DNA from 2 places in the Allobosea sp. 685 genome. Region 2 is predicted to be linked to the other one. Evidence: riboswitches for the same ligand, from Rfam matches in the RefSeq annotation. Region 2 holds a riboswitch; the other holds the start of a gene.
What was found. A riboswitch is a leader RNA that binds a small molecule or an ion and turns the genes downstream of it on or off. The one in region 2 is predicted to bind cobalamin.
Positions count from the first base shown of each region.

Region 1: another riboswitch for cobalamin. It lies ahead of metE (5-methyltetrahydropteroyltriglutamate--homocysteine S-methyltransferase); the one in region 2 lies ahead of RMR04_RS31835 (class I SAM-dependent methyltransferase).

Region 1 is NZ_CP134779.1:2,451,531-2,458,219, reverse strand. It holds gene RMR04_RS13035 (DUF2171 domain-containing protein) at 1-160, opposite strand, end outside; gene pabB (aminodeoxychorismate synthase component I) at 328-2,136, opposite strand; gene metE (5-methyltetrahydropteroyltriglutamate--homocysteine S-methyltransferase) at 2,312-4,672, opposite strand; cobalamin riboswitch at 4,783-5,002, opposite strand; gene cobF (precorrin-6A synthase (deacetylating)) at 5,072-5,833, opposite strand; gene RMR04_RS13015 (DinB family protein) at 6,171-6,671, opposite strand.
Region 2 is NZ_CP134779.1:6,538,143-6,544,831, forward strand. It holds gene RMR04_RS31830 (TonB-dependent receptor) at 1-2,073, shown strand, start outside; cobalamin riboswitch at 2,120-2,316, shown strand; gene RMR04_RS31835 (class I SAM-dependent methyltransferase) at 2,443-3,255, shown strand; gene RMR04_RS31840 (ABC transporter substrate-binding protein) at 3,280-4,815, shown strand; gene RMR04_RS31845 (ABC transporter permease family protein) at 4,812-5,228, shown strand; gene RMR04_RS31850 (ABC transporter permease) at 5,186-5,764, shown strand; gene RMR04_RS31855 (ABC transporter permease) at 5,890-6,689, shown strand, end outside.

The DNA of each region.
Region 1 (6,689 bases), 2.5 Mb from region 2:
CCACGAAGCCGGCCTCGATGTAATGATGATGGCCCTCGTGCTTCCCGTAGCTGTCGCTCATCTTGAGCTTGATGCGGCCGCCCTCGAAGTGATCGACCGTCCCGACACGCACACCGTCGGCCCCGATGACCTCCATGTTCTCCTTGACGCTGTCTTTCATCGCGAGCTTCTCCTTGCTGAGTTTTGGTCGATCATGAAGCCGTGCCGGACATATGCAGCCACGGCAGGAAACGCGTCGATCGGCGCGAGCAAGACTGTAACCCCCCGCCGGTCAGGCCTGTTCCAATTCATCCTCGCCCGCGATCTCCGGCTTCTCCCAAAGCGTCGCTATAGGTTCCCGAGTTGAGCATGTCTCAGTCCGCGCAAGCTGTTGCCCAGGAACCAGCGCTCCGCGCGCGCAAGATCATCAAATACGAGTTGTTGCTCAATGGCTTCGCCGCTTTCGATCAGGCTTTGGCGTAGCACGCCCGGCAAGACGCCATCGCTCAGCGGCGGCGTCAGCAGGATCCCGCCCCGCTCGACAAAGATGGTGCTGCGCGCCGATTCCGTCACGAAGCCGGCGCGGTTCAGGAAGATCGCCTCATCGGCTCCCTGCATGAGCGCCGCCGCGTAGGCGGCCTCAAAGAGCCGGCGGCGCGTCGTCTTGTGCCGTAGGAAGGGATCGGCGGCGTCGGTCCTGTCGGCTGCGACGATGACGCCGAGCCGTCGCTCCGGCTCCTCCGCCAACACCGGTGCGGCGACATCGAGAACCCCGTCGCGGCGCAGTTCGAGGCGGATGCGCCGATCGTCTTGCGTGTCGAAGGTTGCCGCCAGGCTGTCGAGCCTGGCTTGCGCATCGTGGCGGTCGAAATGGAAGCCAAGCGCGCTTGCCGAACGGTCGAGGCGGTCGAGATGCAATTGCAGGCGTGCGAAACCCGTTTCCGATGACCAGCGCAATGTTTCGATCAGGCCGTAATCCTCGGCGAGATCGGTCAGGACGCGGGCCTTGAGCAAGGCCTCAGTGTATTCGCTCGCGGCCTCTGAATCCGCCACGATGCCACCGCCGACACCATAGCGCCCTGCCCCATCGGGAAAGATCGCCGCGGTGCGAATGGCGACGTTGAAGCGCAGATCGCCATTGGGAGCGATTGCGCCGATCGCTCCGGTATAGACATCCCGCGGACCGTCCTCGATCTCGCGGATGATCTGCATCGCCCGCAGCTTGGGTGCACCGGTGATCGAGCCGCACGGGAAGGCCGCCCGCATGAGCTCTTCGAGCGAAAGGCCGGGCTGCAAGCTGGATGTCACGGTCGATGTCAGCGTGTGGAATGTGGGGTAGGTTTCGACCTTGAAGAGGCTCGGCACCGCGACCGAACCCAGCACGCTGATCCGCCCCAGATCGTTGCGCAACAGGTCGACGATCATGAGGTTTTCAGCGCGTTGCTTCGGGTCGGCCTGCAGCGCCGTCATGGCGACCCGATCGGCCACGGGTTCGCCGAGACGCGACGCAGTTCCCTTCATCGGGCGCGTCGTCGCCCGACCGGATTCCACCTCCAGGAAGAGCTCCGGCGAGACCGACAGGATCGTGGCGTCTTCAAAGGCGACGATCCCCCCATGCGATACCGGCTGACTGGCTCGCAACGCGGCATAAAGCGCGAGCGGCTCGCCATCGTAGCGGAAGTCGACCGGGAAGGTCAGATTGATCTGATAGGCGTCACCGGCTTGCAGATAGTCGAGCACGCGCCCGAGCCTGGCGGCATGCGCGGAAGCGTCGAGCCCTGGCTGAACCAGACCGAGCGGCAGCGGCGGAGCCAGACCCGCGAAGTGCCGGTCGAGTTCAACCGGCGCGACCTCCAACGGCTCGCGGAACAGCCCGAACCACAGCAGGGGCAATGCGCGGTTCGAGGGCATCGACGCCACGAGCCGAGGCTCGAAGGCATAACCCAGCTCGTAAGCCAGGAAGCCGGCGGCATGGAGCCCACGCGCCAGGCCGTCCTCGATCCTACGCAACGCGGCCGGAACGTCGTCGCCATGAACACAGGAGACGATCTCGACCGGATCGCAATAAAGCCGCGCTGGGGCCGATCCGGCGAGACGATCCTCCAGCAGCACGAATGGCTGCCGTGAGCTCAGTATGGTCTGGATCGAAAGCGGCATCTGCAGCGTGGCTTCTGATTGGATAGGCGGCGCAACGCCCGAATCGGCCCTGCGCGTTCCAGATAGAAGGCAAGGCGCAACATGCCGAGGGGCATCTGAGCCTGGGCCTTCCAGCCATATCCGACAATCCGATGTTGCGGCCGCGCCGAGCGCGGCCGCAACATGATTCAGGTGCTTATCGAGCGGCTGCGCGAATGGCCCGCGCGGCCTCGACCATGTTGACGAGCGCTGGCCGGACCTCTTCCCATTTGCGGGTCTTCAGCCCGCAATCCGGATTGATCCAGAGCTGCCCATCCGCCAGGCGTTGCCGGGCAAGCCCGAGCAAATCGGTCATCTCCCCAACCTCCGGCACGCGCGGCGAATGGATGTCGTAGACGCCGGGACCGATCTCGTTCGGATATTTGTAGGTTCGGAACGCATCCAGGAGCTCCATCTTCGAGCGCGAGGTCTCGATCGAGATGACGTCGGCATCCATGGCACCGATCGCGTCGATGATGTCGTTGAACTCCGAATAGCACATATGGGTATGGACCTGCGTTTCGTCGGAAACACCCGAGGCGCAAAGCCTGAAGCTACCCACGGCCCAGTCGAGATAGCCCTTCCACTCGCCCTTCCGAAGCGGCAGGCCTTCGCGTAGGGCGGCCTCGTCGATCTGGATCATCCTGGCGCCGGCTTTTTCAAGGTCGGCGACCTCGTCCCGGATCGCCAGCGCGATCTGCCGGCAGGCGGCGCTGCGCGGGATGTCGTCGCGGACGAAGGACCAGTTCAGGATGGTCACCGGGCCGGTCAGCATGCCCTTCATCGGCTTCGTCGTCAGCGACTGGGAATATGTCCACCAGCCGACCGTCATCGGCGTCGGCCGCGAGACGTCGCCGAACAGGATCGGCGGGCGGACGCAGCGCGAGCCGTAGCTCTGCACCCAGCCATGCTTGGTGAAGGCGAAACCGGCCAACTGCTCGCCGAAATACTGCACCATGTCGTTGCGCTCGAATTCGCCGTGGACGAGCACGTCGAGACCGATCTCCTCCTGCCAGCGGATGGTCCGCTTGGTCTCCTCGCGCAGGAACTGCTCGTAATCGGCATCGCTGAGCGCGCCCTTGGCATGGGCCGAACGGGCCTTGCGGACCTCGGCCGTCTGCGGGAACGAGCCGATCGTCGTCGTCGGGAAGGCAGGCAGGTTGAAGCGCGGGCGCTGGATCTTCGCACGGGCTGCAAAGGCGCTTTTGCGGTCGGCCATTCCGGCTGTCACGGCGGCGATGCGTGCGGCAACCGCCGCATCATGCACCTTCGGCGAGGCTTTGCGGGCCGTTGCGGCCTGGCCTGAGGCCGCAAGCGCGTCCCTGACGGAAGCTCGACCAGCGCTGAGCGCCCGGCCGAGCGTGGCGAGTTCGCCCATCTTCTGAATGGAGAAGGACAGCCAGGTCTTCAGGTCGGGATCGAGATCGGGCTCCAATTCGAGATCGATCGGCGTGTGGAGGAGCGAGCAGGATGACGCGATCTGGACATGGTCCGTGCCGCGCTTCGCAACGACAGGTTCGAGCCGGTCGAGCAGGGCCGGCAGGTCGGCGCGCCAGATATTGCGGCCATCGATGACGCCGAGCGACAGGACGAGCCCCTGCGGCGCCTTCGCCAGGACGTCGTCGAGCTGGCGCGGGGCGCGGATCAGGTCCAGGTGCAGCCCGGCGACCGGAAGCGACAGCGCCGTATCGAGATTGTCGCCGAGCCCGCCGAAATAGGTCGTCAGCATGATCTTCAGCGGCGGCAGCGCATGGGCGATCGTCGCATAGCTCCGGCGCAACGCCTCGCGGGCGGCGGCATCGAGATCGAGCACGAGACAGGGTTCGTCGATCTGCACCCATTCCGCCCCATTCGCGGCGAGCCGGCGCAGCACGTCGATATAGACCGGCAGCAATTCGCCCAGAAGGGAGAGCGGATTGAGCGTCGCGTCCTTGCTCTTGCCGAGCTTGAGATAGGTCACCGGCCCGAGCAGCACCGGCCGGGTCTCGTAGCCGAGCGCCCTGGCCTCGCGATACTCATCGACGGCCTTGAGCGAGGAGAGTTCGAAACGCTGTCCGGTCGCGAATTCAGGCACCATGTAATGGTAGTTGGTGTCGAACCACTTGGTCATTTCCTGCGCCGGAGCGCCGTGGGAATGGTCATGGTCGTGATGGGCGTGGCCGCAGGAGGTATGCCGCTCGGTCTCGCCCTGCGAGCCGCGCGCCATGGCGAAATACGCATCCAGCGAGACCGGCCCGCCTTTCCAGCCATAGATCGCCGGAATCGCGCCGACCATGGCGCTGGTGTCCAGCACCTGATCGTAGAGCGAGAAGTCGTTCGATGGGATGATCGTGACGCCAAGCGCCTTCTGACGCGCCCAGTTGGCGGCGCGCAAGGCGGCAGAGGTCTCGAGGAGCGCGGTCTCGTCGGATTTGCCCGACCAGAAGCTTTCGAGAGCGAGCTTGAGTTCACGGCGCGGACCGATCCGCGGCGTACCCAATGTGGCGACAGGAAGTGCAGGAAGTGAGAAAGTAGACAACGGCTTAACCCCATAAGTTGGGGGCAAAAGGCCATAGCGGATACGTATGCGTCCCCGCAGCGGAGAGCCGGCGCGGAATCGCAACCGCACCACCGGGACACCCCGCCCGAGGACGTTCATGTTGTCGAGGCAGGTCTCCTGGCTCACGGGTCAGGGCTGCTGTCCGGCCTTCCCGAGACCTTGGCGGTCTCAGTGACACGAATGGACAGCGGCTCGCCGCTCACAGTTGCGGGGGCAGCTCCGGCATTGGGCTTAACGCCTCACCGGATTCCCTCTTAGCTCTGGCACCCCTGCAATGGGGCCCAGAGAACCACGACGAGGCGACTATGGGGCAACAGCCAGATGCGGTCAAGCCAAGACATAAAGACATCCTTATGTCTCTATGCAAGATTGACTCGATCAGCTCTTGCCGCCCTTGCGGAGCAGATAGGTATCCATGATCCAGCCCTTGTCCTCGCGGGCTTGCCGTCGAATCCGCTCGATATCGCCCGCCACCTCAGAGAGCTTTCCAGCCACCAGGATCTCGTCCTCGGTGCCGAGATAGGCGCCCCAATAGATATCGAGATCATCCGCCTCGATACGCTTGAAGGCCTGGTCGCCGTCGAGCATGACGACCACGCTGTCGAGATTGTCGGGAAATCCCTCAGAGAGTTTGCGCCCGGTCGTGATCAGCACCGGTTGGCCGATGCGATTGAGCGCGACGCGATGCCGGGCCGCCAGTGCCTGCACACTGCTGATGCCGGGGATGACATCGTACTCCAGCGCATATCCCTTGGCCTGGATATGGTCGATGATTCGCAATGTGCTGTCATAGAGCGCGGGGTCGCCCCAGACGAGGAGGCCACCGCATTCGCCCTCCCCGAGTTCCTCCATGATGAGGCTCTCATAGTCGTCCGCCAGCTGCTCATGCCACTGATCGACGCTGCCGCGGTAATCTTGTCCTGCAGCGGCACGCGTTGGAATCGGCACCGGGACCATGCGATAGTCAGAGCCCTCGATGAAGCGCTCACAGATGTCCTTGCGCAATCGCTGCAGCGCCGCCTTGTCCGTACCCTTGTCTGGGATGAAGAAGACATCGACCTGGTTGAGGGCATTGATCGCCTGGACCGTGACGTAGTCGGGATTGCCGGCCCCGATCCCGATGATCAGAATTTTGCGCATTCGGTCCTCATGTCCAAGCCCGCATCCCAAAGCGGGCTCTCAGGCATAACATGCGGCAAGGCGATGTGAGCAGCGCCGCCATAGTGCTTTTGCGCCGCGATTCTTCTGTGGTCCAAGCCTGTCGTGGTCCAAGCCTGTCGTGGTCCCAATCTGGTGTGGTTCAAATCCGTGATCGAGACGTGGTTGCCGGGATGATCGAGGCGCAGAGGGCTTCATCGTTGGACGAGCCGATCATCTGTCGTGGGGGCGTTTGCGGGAGGGGGCGAAATCCTACGCTAAGGGCGTCCGAATTCTATGCGCGCAGCCCGCATCTTTCCGCGTGAGGAACGTGCCCAACTCAGTATTCCAGCATGTTAAGATCAGTCGGCTCCGGTTTCGCGCCCGCTGCTGTCAGCATTGCGTGGACCTGACCCCGATGGTGTGTCTGGTGGTTGAAGAGCTGTACAACACAGAGCGCTTTTGACTTCTCGATCCGCGTAGAGCCATCCCCGGGATACCAGACGAGCATCCCGCGCAGGTCCGCGTCGAGCAATCTCGCGGACCACTCTTCGATTTCCACGTTCCTTTGCAAACGGAGCGCTTTGAAATCACTCCAATCTGATGGACTTGTGAGAGAGTGCTTGATGGTTTCTTCTGGACGCTCGTTCCCCTTCAATCGCTCCAGTATCAGGGCATCCGCCCAATAAAGATGGTTTAATGTAGCTGCGATCGATTGGAAGAAAGCACCTCGATCCTTCCAACGATCCTCATTGGTGAGCCCATCGGCGGCAGTTACCAACGAGGCATTCTGCCAAGTGTTGTAACGGGACATAAGTCGGCAATATCCGGCTGAGATCATTCTCATCCTCCAAAATTT
Region 2 (6,689 bases):
AGCCCGATCCAGCCGCGCAGCCTGCCTGATGCCGGGGCTGCGCCGAGCGGCGACGCGGTTGCGGTCAACCGTAGCTTCTCCTCGGTCACCTTCCTGACCGCCGGCGAACTCCTCCGCAATGGCGGCCATACGCTCGGCGACCAGCTCGCCAACCAGCCGGGCATCACCAATTCGGGCTTTGCGCCGGGCGCGGCCGACCGTCCGATCATTCGCGGCCTCGATAATTTCCGCGTCCGTATCCAGGAAAACGGCATCGGCTCGCAGGATGTCTCCGATCTCGGCGAGGATCACGGCGTGCCGATCGATCCCCTCGCAGCGCAGCGCGTCGAGGTCATCCGCGGGCCGGGCACCTTGCGCTATGGTTCGCAGGCGATCGGCGGCGTCGTCAGCGTCGACAACAACCGCATCCCGTCATTCCTGATCGCGCCGGGCTTCCATGCCGAGACGCGCTCCTCGGTGTCCTCGGTCGATCGCGGCATCGAGAATTCAGCGCTGATCGATGCGCGCTCGGGCCAGTTCGTCGTCCATGGCGACATCTACCACCGCAATGCCGAGGATTATCACATCCCCGGCGGGACCCAGTTCAACAGCTATGTCCGCTCCGACGGCCAGGCGATCGGCGGTTCCTATTTCCTGCCCGATAATCGCGGCTTCATCGGCGTCTCGCTGTCGCATTTCACCAGCCTCTACGGCATCCCCGGCGCCGATGCGCGAGCGACGCGCACCCGCATCGACCTCGAACAGACCAAGCTTGCGGGCAAGGGCGAGTTCCAGATCGATGGCGGCTTCATCGACACCTTGCGCTTCTGGGTCGGCGGTTCCGTCTACAGGCATCAAGAGCAGGGGCTGAACGAGGGCGGCGGCTTCGAGACCGCCGCCGTGTTCAAGAATCGCGAGATCGAGGGGCGCGTCGAGGCGCAGCTCAAGCCGCTCGAAACCGGCATCGGCCGCCTGACCTCGGCTTTCGGCCTGCAGCTCGGCCGCCAGGAGATCGGCACCTCCGGAGAAGCCGGTGGGCTGCTGCCGCCAGCCGACACCAACAGCGCCGGCGTCTACAATTTCAACGAATTGCAGCTGCAGCCCGGCACGAAGCTGCAGGCCGCCGGCCGTGTCGACTATGTCGACGTCAAGGGCACCGCGACGAACTTCCCGACCGGCTACCTGCCTGGTTCCACGACCGCTGGGGGCATCGACCCCGAGACCGGCGCGGCGACGCAAGTGGCGACGGCGGACGATCCGGCTGCCTCGGCACGGCGGCGGCGCTTCATGCCGGTGAGCGCGAGCCTCGGCCTGTTGCAGGATCTGCCCTTCGGCTTCACTGGCAGCCTGACCGGCTCTTATACCGAGCGCGCGCCCAAGGCTTCCGAACTGTTCTCGCGCGGCGCGCATGATGCACCCGGCACCTTCGAGATCGGCGATCCCAATCTGAAGAAGGAGACCGCCAAGACGGTCGAGCTCGGCCTGCGCCGCACGGCAGGTCCCTGGCGCTTCGATGCCTCGCTCTATGCGACGCGCTATGAGGGCTTCATCTATCGCCGCGTCACAGGCGTGCGCTGCGATGATGATTTCGCCAGCTGCGGCACCGGCAACGAATTGACCCAGGTGGTCTATACCCAGCGCAACGCCACTTTCCTCGGCGGCGAACTCAAGACGCAATACGACCTCTTCGAGATCGGCCCGAACGTCTTCGGGGTCGAGGGGCAATACGACATCGTCCGCGCGAAGTTCTCCGGCGACGAGAATGTGCCGCGCATTCCGCCGCAACGCCTTGGCGGCGGGCTGTTCTGGCGCGGCGGCGATGCCTGGTTCGCCAAGGTCAGTTTGATCCATGCCTTCTCGCAGAAGCGGATCGCGCCCGAGGAGACGCCGACCAGCGGCTACAACCTGCTCAACGCCGAGCTCAGCTACAAGGTCAAGCTCAAGGACGGGCCGCTCGGGCCGATCGAGCTCACCGCCGGCGTCAACGGCACCAATCTGCTCAATGAGACGATCCGTAACGCCGTGTCCTTCCGCAAGGACGATGTCGTAGCGCCCGGACGCGGCGTGCGCGCCTTCCTGAGCGCGAAGTTCTGAAAGGGTGGCGAGCGCCGGATCGCGTCTTGTGCGGCGCAAGGCGGTGTGCTTCCTTGGCGGGGTCGGTTCTCGAAAGAGATCAAAGGGAATCCGGTGAGCGCGCGCCAGCGCGCGATTCCGGAGCTGCCCCCGCAACTGTCAGCGGCGAGCGACGTTCGATCATGCCACTGGGCTTGCCCCGGGAAGGCCGAACGAAGCTTGGACCCGCGAGCCAGGAGACCTGCCGACGTCGTGAAGCCATGCAACCGGGCGGGGTGCCCCGGAAGGAGCTCTGATGACGGTCGCTCACTTGCGCGTTCTGGTCGCGCAACCGGGTTCGAACGGCGCCGAAGCACCGGCCGCGTCCCATCCATGGGAAGCCGGTGACGGATGTCGAACGTAGCGCCCCTAGACGCCGAGGCGGTCGCCTCCGGAGGAACGAATTTCGGCCTGAAGGACGAAATCCGCGCCTATTGGAGCAAACGCGCCGAGACCTTCGATCTCTCCTATGGCCACAGGATCCGCTCCGATGCCGAGCTCGTGGCCTGGGCGCGATTGATCGCGAGCCATGCCCCGGTTGCTGCCGGGGCCAGGGCGCTGGAGCTTGCCTCGGGCACCGGCGAGATCACGCGCGTGCTGCTTTCGCTTGGCTGCAGCGTCGATGCGATCGATCTCTGCGAGCCGATGATCGCCCGTGCCCAAGTGAAGCATGCGAATGCGGCCGTTCGCTTCCACCTCGGCGACGCCGAGAACACGATGATGGCGGATGAGGCCTATGACCTCGTCATCTGCCGGCATCTGGTCTGGACGCTGATCGATCCCGCCCGCGCCTTGGCCGATTGGCTGCGCGTGCTCAAGCCCGGCGGGGTGCTCATCGTCGTTGATGGCGACTGGGTCACGCTTTCGCGCAGATCGGTGCTGTTGAAGCGGCTCTCGGGATTGATCGACAGGCTCGCTGGTGTCGCCTCCACCTGGGATCAGGCGACGCATCAACGCATCCTGGACGGCGTGCATTTCCGCAACGGCCTGCGCGCGCCGGCGCTCGAGGCGATGCTGCGCGAGGTTGGCTTCGAGGTCCAGCGCATCGGGCCGCTCAGCGGCATCGCGCGCCGGCAATTCGCGACCGCCTCCTGGAGCGAGCGGCTGCGCCTGCTCGCGGCCCAGGGCCAGTCCTTCATCCTGTCCGCCCGCAAGCCGGGCTGAACCGCCTTAACCGGAGATCTGATCATGACATCGTGGGGCCTGACCCGCCGCCTCCTGCTTGCCGGCGCATTCGTGCCGCTCGCGGCCATGCCGTCCCTGGCCCAGCAGGGCGAGCCTGTCCTGCGCGTCGTCGCGCCTTGGGAGTACACTTCGAACGACCCGGCCGACACAGGCTATATCCTGACCCGCCTCGGGGTCGCGGAGACGCTGGTACAGGTCGAGCCGGAAGGCCAGCTCGTTGGCGGCATTGCCGAAAGCTGGTCGGTCTCCGAGGACAAGCTGAGCTGGCGCTTCAAGCTGCGCGCGGGCTTAAGCTTCCATGACGGCAGCCCGGTGACGGCGCAGGCCGTGGCCGCCAGCCTGAAGCAGTCCTTCATCGGCGAGAGCCTCTCGGCCGTGCCGCTCGACAGCGTGTCGCTCGATGGCGCCGATGTGGTGATCCGCACCAGGACGCCTTTCAGCGTGCTGCCGGCTTTCCTGTGCGATTACGCCTCGATCGTGCTCGCGCCCTCCGCTTACGGCACTGAGGGCAAGGTCATCAAGATCGTCGCAACCGGGCCCTATAAGCTCACCGCGATCGACGGCAAGACGACGCTGGAGCTCGACCGCTTCGAAGGCTATGCGCGGACCAAACCCGCCATCGCCAGGCTGCGCTACACGGCGGTGGTCAATGGCGACACCCGCGCCAATATCGCGATCGCTGGGGACGCCGACCTCGTCTATACGCTGAGCCCCACCGCGACGCCGCGGATCAATGCCGCCGGCCAGATGAAGGTCGAGAGCCTGACCATTCCGCGGATCCGCGCGCTGTTTTTCGACAGCGGATTGCCGCAATTCTCCGATGTTCGCGTCCGTCGTGCCATCGCCATGGCTGTCGATCGCGACGGCATCGCCAAGGCGATCCTGCGCGATCCGGATTCGAGCGCCTCGCAGCTGCTGCCGCCGATCATGACGGGCTGGCATCGCCAGGGTCTGCCCGCCATCGCCCATGATCCCGCGGCGGCGCGCAAGCTGCTCGACGAAGCCGGCTGGATCGCGGCAGGCGACGGCATCCGCGTCAAGGACGGCGTCCGGCTCGCGGCCAAGCTCCTGACGCTGGTCAACCGGCCGGAGCTGCCGGTCATGGCTTCAGCCATCCAGGCGCAACTGCGTGGGATCGGCATGGACGTCGCGATCGAGGTCGGTCCGGGCAACAGCGTTCCCGCCGCGATCAAGGACGGGACCATGCAGTTCACGCTGGTCTCGCGCACCTATGTCAATGTGCCCGAGCCGATCGCGACGATCATCCCCGATTTCGCGCGCGAGCGCTCGGTCTGGGGGACGGTGCGCTGGGATGGCCGGGATCAGGTCAAGGCCCTGGCGGACGCCTATCTCGCGAGCTTCGACGACGCCCGCAAGGACGAACTGCGGGGGCAGATCATCGCCCTGCTGCACGACCAGATGCCCGTCGTGCCGGTCTCCTGGACCGAGCACAGCGTCGCGGTCTCCGGGCGGATCAAGAATGTCGCGATCGACCCCTATGAGATGCGCTACCTCGTCGAACGGATGGCCTGGAAGTGAGGCCGGCGCTCACGCTGCTCGGGACGCGGGCCGTGCAGGCTGCGCTGACGGCCTGGCTGCTGGCGACGCTGTGCTTTGCCTTCGTCCATGCCTTGCCCGGCGACATGGCGCTTCGCGTCGCTGCGGCCCGCGTTGGCGATGAGCGGGTGACGGTCGAGACGACTGAGCGCATCCGCCGCGAGGAGGGGCTCGACCGGCCATTGGCCGTGCAATACGCCGCCTGGCTCGGCAGCATTGCGACCGGCGATCTCGGCCAGTCGCTGGTCTCGCGCCAGCCGTGCGGCAGGAGATCGCCTATCACGGCCGCTTCACGCTCGGCCTGGGCGCGCTCGGCTGGCTGGTCTCCTATCTCATCGCCCTGCCGCTCGGCATCGCCTGCGGTTTTGCGCCGGGAGGATGGCTCGACCGCGTAACGACGGGCATCGCGGTCGCGCTCGCCTCGCTGCCGAGCTTCCTCGTCGGCATCGGCTTGATCTCGGTCTTCGCGCTCAGCCTGCGCTGGTTGCCGCCGGCCGGCTACCGGACGGGCGCGCATATGGTCTTGCCGGCCTTGACGCTGGCGCTGGGCCTGGCGGCCTTCTCGGTCAGGATCATCCGCAACGCCGTGGTCGAGGTGCGCGGCGCTTTCTACATGACCTTCGCCCGGATCAGGGGGCGCTCGGCCGCATCGGCCTTCCGCCATCACGGCCTGCGCAATGCGGCGATCCCGGTCGCGACTTTTGCGGCGCTGCAATTCGCCTACATGGTCGATGGCTTCGTCGTGGTCGAGATGCTGTTCAACTATCCGGGGCTGGGCGAATTGCTGGTCAAGGCGCTGCTCGCCCGCGACGTGCCGGTGGTGATGGGCGCGGGGCTGGTGATCGGGCTGGTCTATGCGGGCGTCAACCTCCTAGCCGATCTCGCCTGCCTCGCGCTGGATCCGCGCCAGGCCGCGAGGGTTGCGGCATGAGCGGGCAGGCGGTTTCCGAACTCATCGACCCTCGTCCCGAGGAGCCGCGCAGTGGCGCCTCGAAGGATGATCCGGAGCCTGCCGGCGCAGTCTTCGAGACGCGTTCATTCCCAACGCTCCTCGGGATGAGGGCTGAGAAGGGAGATGGGCTGAAGGCCGGCCTCGCTTTGCCGTTTGTCCTGCTGGCTGTTGTAGCTGGGCTCGCTCTGTTTGGGCCATTGCTGTCGCCGCATGACCCCACAGTGCAGGATCTGCTGCATGCGCTCGAAGGACCCAGCCTGGCGCATCCGCTTGGCACGGATCATGTCGGGCGCGACGTATTCGCCCGCCTGGCGCATGGGGCGGGCCGCTCGCTGGGAATCGCGCTCGCCTGCGTCGGCGCTGCCACCGGTGTCGGCCTCGGGCTCGGCCTGATCGCCGCCTATGCCGGGCGCTGGAGCGACATGGCGATCATGCGTCTGGCCGATCTGATGCTGGCTTTTCCCGGCATCCTGCTGGCGCTGATGATCTCCGGATTTCTCGGCGGTGGCGTGCTGCCGATGCTGATCGGCATCAAATTGACGCTGTGGCCGCAATTTGCCCGGATGGCGCGCGCCATCGCGCAGGGCGAACTGAAGGAGCCACATGTCGAGGCGGCGCGACTGGCGGGCTTTCCGGCCCGCACCCTGTTGATCCGCCACGTCCTGCCCGCCGTGCTGCGCCAGACCACGACGCTGGCGACGCTGGGGCTGGGGGCCGCGATCATGTCGATCTCGGCGCTCGGCTTCCTGGGCTTAGGGTTGCAGCCGCCGACGCCGGAATGGGGCGCGATGATCAGCGAACTCCTGCCTTACATCTCCGAGGCGCCGGTGCAGATGGCGGCGCCTTGCCTGGCGATCTTCGTCTCCGTGCTCGGTGCGACCCTGCTTGGGCAGGCGCTGTCGGA